Regions from separate parts of the Bacillus sp. AC266 genome, predicted to be linked through region 2. Evidence: riboswitches for the same ligand, from Rfam matches in the RefSeq annotation. Region 2 holds a riboswitch; the other holds the start of a gene.
What was found. Region 2 has a riboswitch for cyclic di-AMP ahead of AC0IXC_RS21970 (hypothetical protein). Riboswitches for the same ligand answer to the same signal wherever they lie in the genome.
Positions count from the first base shown of each region.

Region 1: another riboswitch for cyclic di-AMP. It lies ahead of AC0IXC_RS13690 (APC family permease); the one in region 2 lies ahead of AC0IXC_RS21970 (hypothetical protein).

Region 1 covers NZ_CEEDEC010000003.1:98,541-102,029, forward strand. Annotated here, with positions in the region: gene AC0IXC_RS13690 (APC family permease) at 1-1,422, opposite strand, end outside; cyclic di-AMP (ydaO/yuaA leader) riboswitch at 1,567-1,713, opposite strand; gene AC0IXC_RS13695 (hypothetical protein) at 1,853-1,981, shown strand; gene panE (2-dehydropantoate 2-reductase) at 2,044-2,976, opposite strand; gene AC0IXC_RS13705 (hypothetical protein) at 3,152-3,489, shown strand, end outside.
Region 2 covers NZ_CEEDEC010000005.1:385,388-388,876, reverse strand. Annotated here, with positions in the region: gene AC0IXC_RS21980 (thiazole biosynthesis adenylyltransferase ThiF) at 1-237, shown strand, start outside; gene thiD (bifunctional hydroxymethylpyrimidine kinase/phosphomethylpyrimidine kinase) at 253-1,065, shown strand; cyclic di-AMP (ydaO/yuaA leader) riboswitch at 1,151-1,298, shown strand; gene AC0IXC_RS21970 (hypothetical protein) at 1,392-1,778, shown strand; gene AC0IXC_RS21965 (hypothetical protein) at 1,795-2,025, shown strand; cyclic di-AMP (ydaO/yuaA leader) riboswitch at 2,288-2,433, shown strand; gene AC0IXC_RS21960 (SipW-dependent-type signal peptide-containing protein) at 2,528-2,632, shown strand; gene kdpF (K(+)-transporting ATPase subunit F) at 2,629-2,709, shown strand; gene kdpA (potassium-transporting ATPase subunit KdpA) at 2,729-3,489, shown strand, end outside.

The sequences.
Region 1 (3,489 bases), on a different contig from region 2:
ATTCCCTTCAATCGGAACAAGTGGTTCACAAGTTTTTAAACTTAATTGATCGCCCACTGCATCATAATGCTTCTTAATTCGATGGAACAAGAAGATAATGAAAGGTAAGAAAATAAGGATTGACCAAACTTGTGCGAACTTAGTTAAAAAGAACATGCTCATAACGATAAAACTAATGACTGCACCAATTAAATTGACCGTTAATCTTAAAGCCCATCCTTCAGGCTTTTCACGAAGCCATTTTAGTACCATTCCAGTTTGAGAAAGTGTAAACGGAATAAATACCCCTACTGCATATAGCGGAATCAAGTGTTCTGTTTTTCCCTGAAAAGCTACAATTAAAATAATCGAAGAAATCCCAAGTATAATAATACCGTTTGAATAACCTAGGCGGTCTCCTCTAATCGTAAACATTCTCGGTATAAATTTATCTTTTGCAAGGTTAACTGCTAATAGCGGAAATGCAGAATAACCTGTGTTAGCCGCAAGAATTAATATTAAAGCTGTTGTACCTTGTATGAAATAGTACATGAAATTACGTCCAAAAGTTTGTTCAGCAATTTGTGAAACGACTGTTACTTCCTTACTTGGGTTAATTCCGTAATAATAAGCTAAAAAGACAATTCCAGAAAATAAAACTGCAAGTAATGCACCCATTGCAAGCAATGTTTTTGCTGCATTGTTAGGTGCAGGATCTTTAAAGTTTGGAATTGCGTTAGATATCGCCTCAACACCCGTTAAAGCAGAGCTTCCTGAAGCAAATGCTCGTAACAGTAAGAACAAACTAATTCCCGCAACTGGTGTTCCAATTGGCGAATGCAGCGTGGGTGAAACGTGACCAGTCAAAATATTATATATTCCTACACCAATTAATATAAATAATGCTACAACGAATAAATAAACCGGATATGCTAAAACGGAAGCTGATTCCGTTACGCCTCTTAAATTTAAGATGGTAATCAATATGACAAATATAATCGCAATGATTACATTATGTGCATGTAAGCTAGGGAAAGCTGATGTGAGCGCATCTGTACCTGCAGATACACTTACTGCAACCGTTAAAATATAATCGACTAATAAAGATCCTCCAGCTATTAATCCCGGATTCATCCCTAAATTTTCTTTTGATACTACGTATGCACCCCCACCATGAGGATAAGCAAAAATAATTTGTCGATAAGATAAAATAAGAGCTGTCAATAATACTAATACCCCAATTGCAATCGGAATGGAATACCAATAAGCTACCGCTCCAAGACCTGCTAAAGCAATTAATATTTGCTCTGGTCCGTATGCAACCGATGACAATGCGTCAGAAGATAAAATTGCTAGCGCCTTCGTTTTATTAAGCTTTTGCTCTCCTAACTCTGTTGATTTTAACGGCCTTCCAATTAAAAACCTTTTGATAGATGAAACCAACGCTGTCCACTCTCCAATAATTTTGCACGAATTTTTCTGCTAATTACAGCGGATAAACTATTTCTTCAGAAAACAAAAAATGTCTACAAGCCATAATGAAATAGACTTGTAGACATTATTTTTTTTGTCGCACAAGCTCCACCTTCCTTCTCAATATAACGCTTACGAGGTTAGCTGTCGGATTCGGGCCTATGAGTAGCCCTACCTTTTTCAAGGATTCACCCCATTGGATTAAGTACTAATCCATAAGAACGGGTCCCCCGCACCATGCGGCTTCAGCGATTTAGAAAATTGAAACTGTGGATTATAATACTCCTTTATTTTCAAAAAGTAAACAAAAATTTTAAAAAAGAAAAAAATTAAAATGATTGCGCATAATCCACCGAAAAATATACATAATGAATACTAAAAATCCACAAAGGAGACCCGTATGTCTAAAGAAAAGAAGCCACTTTTTTCCGATTCATATTTAGATGCAGTAGCAAATGAAATTAATCAGCTATATGGTAAACGTGAAAGAGAACGAAATACGACAGATAAACCGAAAAGAAACGAATAAATTGTCAAAAAGAAATAAAAAAAGGATAGCAACATTTATATTTTGCTATCCTTTACTCTTTTTCATACCATTTCTTTAGTAAAAATCATTTTTTCATATACCTTTAAATTTTGATACACAACACTTAATAAAGGCACATCTATAGACATTTCCTCTGCTAATTTCAATAAGTATCCTTGTAAATGCTTCCCTTCAATGAGCGAACCTTTTTCCATATCCCGTTGCATCGATGACTTCATATCATACGAAATTTTATCAATTGTTTTCATATGTTCCTGGGCAATGTTTTCCTTTACCGGAGCTCCTAATGCCCTCATGATTTGCACAGATTCTTCAAATAAGTTTTGGATAAAATCGCGTCCACCTTCGCTTTCGCGAATCGGTCCTATTGGTGCACGCATTAATGTTGTCACACCTGACATTACAGTAATAAATAAATATTTATGCCACATATCTTGCGTAATATTTTCACTTAAAACAAAACTAGATTTCGTACCCGCAAATGCTTTGGAAATATGATTGATTCTCTCTGAATCTTGAGACTTAATTTCTCCAAATACAAGTCTGTTGGCAGCACTCGTTTGTACAATTTCTCCCTGATCGTTTAATGTCGTCTCTATAAAGCATAGACCGCCAATTACTTTTTCTTCACCGAATTCCTTTTGTAATAGTGATAAATGAGCGATACCATTTAACAATGGGATTATTACAGTATTTTTACCTACAAACGGCTTTAAATCTATGGTCGCCTCGTGTAAATGATACGCTTTTGTTGAAAATAAAATCACATCAAATGGAGTCGTTCTATCTTCTTTCGTTACCAATTTCGGTTGAAATGAAAAATCTCCATTAACACTACGAATAACAAGGCCTTTTTCTTCTAATTGCTGTTTTCTTTTGCTGCGAACGAGAAATGTAACATCTTCTCCCTTTTCTACTAATCGGCCACCGAAAAATCCGCCAACGCCCCCAGCTCCTAATACTAAAATACGCATACAACATCCCCCTTTTTCTAACACAATTATACTAATTTTAGTATACATAACATTATACATGTCCCTTGTTAAATAAGCTGAATTTTCATTCTTAATCTAATGAACAAGAGAGGTTATTTTCAAGAAAAATTGGGCATGTTGTTTCTATAGCTTATACGGAAAGGAAACAATGTAAATGGAGGCAATACAAACAATCGAGGAAAAAGATGTAACAACAGCTATATTTCAATTTATATTCCCGTTTTCGTTTAAAACTGGATATGAACAAAATATGTTCCCTTTCTTACAAAAAAATGATTTTCGACCTTTTCGACTCGATCATCTTGAAGATGAAAATACATATTACGGGAAATTTCAAGTTTCACATCAAAATATGGAAGCATACTATCTTTCCTTTACAAATAAAATTCTCTTTCCTCATTCAGAACATCAAAAAGGATTACAGCGCTATTCTAAAGACCTTAATTTAAATGGACATTTAACAACTAACCTTATTTCCGTTCCATTCAAGAT
Region 2 (3,489 bases):
GTGTTATGCGGGAGAAATACAGTTCAAATTAGACCACCTTATAAAGAGGAAATGGATTTTGAACAATATAAAAGATTGTTGAATGATCGTGTGACTGATTTAAATGTAAATCCATATTTATTATCATTTTCGGTTGAAGAAAAGAGATTAGTTGCTTTTAAAGATGGCCGTGTCCTTGTACATGGAACGAAAGATATAAGCGAAGCGAAAACAATTTATCATCGCTATTTTGGGTAGAAAAGGATGAGTGGAATGAAAGTGAATAAAGCTTTAACGATTGCAGGGTCTGATAGCGGAGGCGGCGCTGGGATTCAGGCGGATTTAAAAACATTCCAAGAGCTTGGTGTGTATGGAATGACGGCTATTACAGCAATTACTGCTCAAAATACGCTTGGCGTTCAAGGGGTGTATCCTGTTTCTTTAGAAGGAATTACGGAACAGCTGCATTCAATTGGCACGGATTTAACGCCAGATGCTGTAAAACTGGGAATGTTATTTAGTAGTGAAATTATTCAAATTGTGGCAGAGCATATTAAGAAATTTGGCTGGAATAATATTGTGCTAGATCCTGTTATGATTGCTAAAGGTGGTGCGTCATTATTACAACAAGAAGCAGTACAAGCATTAAAAGAATATTTATTGCCAGTAGCAACGGTTGTCACACCGAATGTTCCGGAAGCAGAAGTGTTAACTGGAATGGAGATTCAAAATATAGAAGATAGTAAGGAAGCTGCAAAAGTATTGCATGAATTAGGAGCTAAATATGTGCTTATGAAGGGCGGACATGCAGAATATCAAGGTAATGAAGTAATTGATTTACTCTTTGATGGTGAGCAGTTTATTGAATTTAGAAGTGAACGAATTCCTTCGAAGCAAACGCACGGAAGTGGGTGTACATTTGCTTCAGCGGTTACAGCAGGACTTGCGAAAGGCTACTTGATGGAAGAGGCAGTTCAAGAAGCAAAACGATTTATTAGTATAGCAATTGAAGAGCCATTGAATATTGGAAGTGGTCATGGGCCGACGAATCATTTTGCATATAAATTGAATAAGACGCATGTATAAAGATACGAGAAGCCAGTTTGTTAACTGGCTTTTTTTGTGTTTACTTTTTCAAAATACAGGAGTAATATATCAGCCAGAATACATTTTTTGTAATACGCTGAGTCCAAATGTATGGAGCGGAGGAACCAATTTGTGCGTCGTCACTAGGGGTGAATCTTTCAATGTTGAAAGTAGGGCTACTCTCAAAGTCCGAATCCGACAGCTAACTTCGTAAGCGTCTTGAGAGAGGACGGTGCCATGATGGATACATCACTTCATCGGTCTGATTAGTATAGGAGAATATCAATCTATGTTTGAGTTCTTTTATGCTAAGGAGGATGAGGTACATGGAACTAACACTTATTTGTGTTGGAGAAAAAAACAAGGTAAAGAGTTTAAGAGAGCTAGTAGCATTTCAGCATGAGTTAATTATTTTTACAGCCAATGAAGAGATAGCGGATGAAGTTAGAGAGTATGGGTTTGAATCAGCTTATAGCTGTAATAAGGAGAAGGATTTTACTAGTATTTGCACACGTATTAAGAAGGTGATTTTACTAGGGGATGAGCTTCCGATAGTTAGTTTCTTCACAGAACACATTCGTTTTTCTTTTCAAGCGCCTATTACTGTTGTTACAAAGAATAAACGCTATCCGGCCAGGCTCTATGAAACAATTGGAGCTAAATTTGTAGTGTTTACGAACCGTGATAATATTTCTTTTTTATTTTTTGAATAGGGCGGGGGAAATGAAGATGAAAGTGTTGTTACTAGGAGATATAGCGAATCGTTGGGCGATATCGGTAGAGAGAGTTCACGAATTGGTAGTGCTCGATCCTCTTTTTCCAGGTCCATATATTATATTACCATCAAAAGATGTTTTGTATTTAGAGGCGGATATTACCGAATATGAGCAGTTACATGCGGAATTATCACAAGTTTATATTCGAGGGAGAAATTTGCGTGCTTTTTTGCGTGGAGAATAAAGGTTGAATGAAAAAAGAGCGAATGCTGAGTGCAACAAGCTATGCACTTCATGTAATTCGCTCTTTTTATTTCGTATTTAAAAGATCATTTCTGTGAAAAAGAAAGGAAAGACGAGAAAACAGATGAAAAAATATTAATAACAACTAATGTAAACGCTTAAATAGATGGATATTTTCTTATTTTCAGTAATTTACCCCTTTACAAGTTAAATTTAGAGGAGTATATTTACTCTCATAAATCATTCATAAAATTTCCAAAAAAAACCTAAAATCGCTGAGTTCCAGAAATGGAGCGGGGGAACCAATTTTGTGCATTGTCACTTGGGGTGAATCTTTCAATTTTGAAAGTAGGGCTACTCTTTAGGCCCGAATCCGACAGCTAACCTCGTAAGCGTTTAGAGAGGAGGTTTACTTTGTGTTGTTCGTTTCGAACACTAAGTAGAGCTTAGTGTTCTTTTTTTGATAACTAGATGGTAAATTTTAACAAAAGCGAGGGGTAGTTATGTTAGATGTTGTAATGATCGGTATTTTTGTTGGGTTAGTCGCATCGATGGCAAGTCTTGCAAGTTGGTCAGATAAAGTTGTGAAAGAAGGGAAGCAATCATGATGATTGTCTTATCGGTTATTGTTGCAGCGATTACGGTGTACTTAGTGTACGCATTATTAAATCCAGAAAAGTTTTAATTAGGGGGAATCATTCATTATGATTTGGGTTGCAGTCGTTATTACAATGCTCTTGTTTATTCTAGTAGCAAAGCCAACGGGGATTTATTTAGAAAAAGCTTTTCAAGGTAGCAAAACGCTAGATAAAGTATTCGGGCCTTTTGAAAAACTTATTTTTAAAATTACGGGTGTAAAAGAATACAATCAAACGTGGAAACAGTACGCATTATCACTCGTTTTACTAAACGGATTTATGATTGTTGTTGTATATTTCATTTTCAGATTACAAGGTGTGCTGCCGCTAAATCCAGCGCATATCGAGGGAATGGAGCCTACGCTTGCTTTTAATACAGCAATTAGTTTTATGGCTGATACAAATTTACAGCATTATAGCGGTGAAAATGGTTTGTCTTATTTATCACAATTAATCGGGATTACATTTTTAATGTTTGCAGCACCAGCAACGACGTTAGCGCTCGTTATGGCATTTATAAGAGGACTCGCTGGAAAAGAACTTGGTAACTTTTTCGTTGATTTTACGAGAGCTTTAACGAGAGTATTTCTTCCTATTGCGTTTGTTGCAGCGCTAATCTTTGTCGCACTTGGTGTACCACAAACGTTAGACGGGGCAGTTACAGCACAAACAATCGATGGGGCAAAGCAAAGTATATTACGTGGGCCTGTTGCATCATTCGTGTCCATTAAGGAACTCGGAAATAACGGCGGTGGATTTTTCGGAGCAAACTCTACACATCCCTTCGAAAATCCAGGGCAAATGAGTAATATTTTGCAAATGATGCT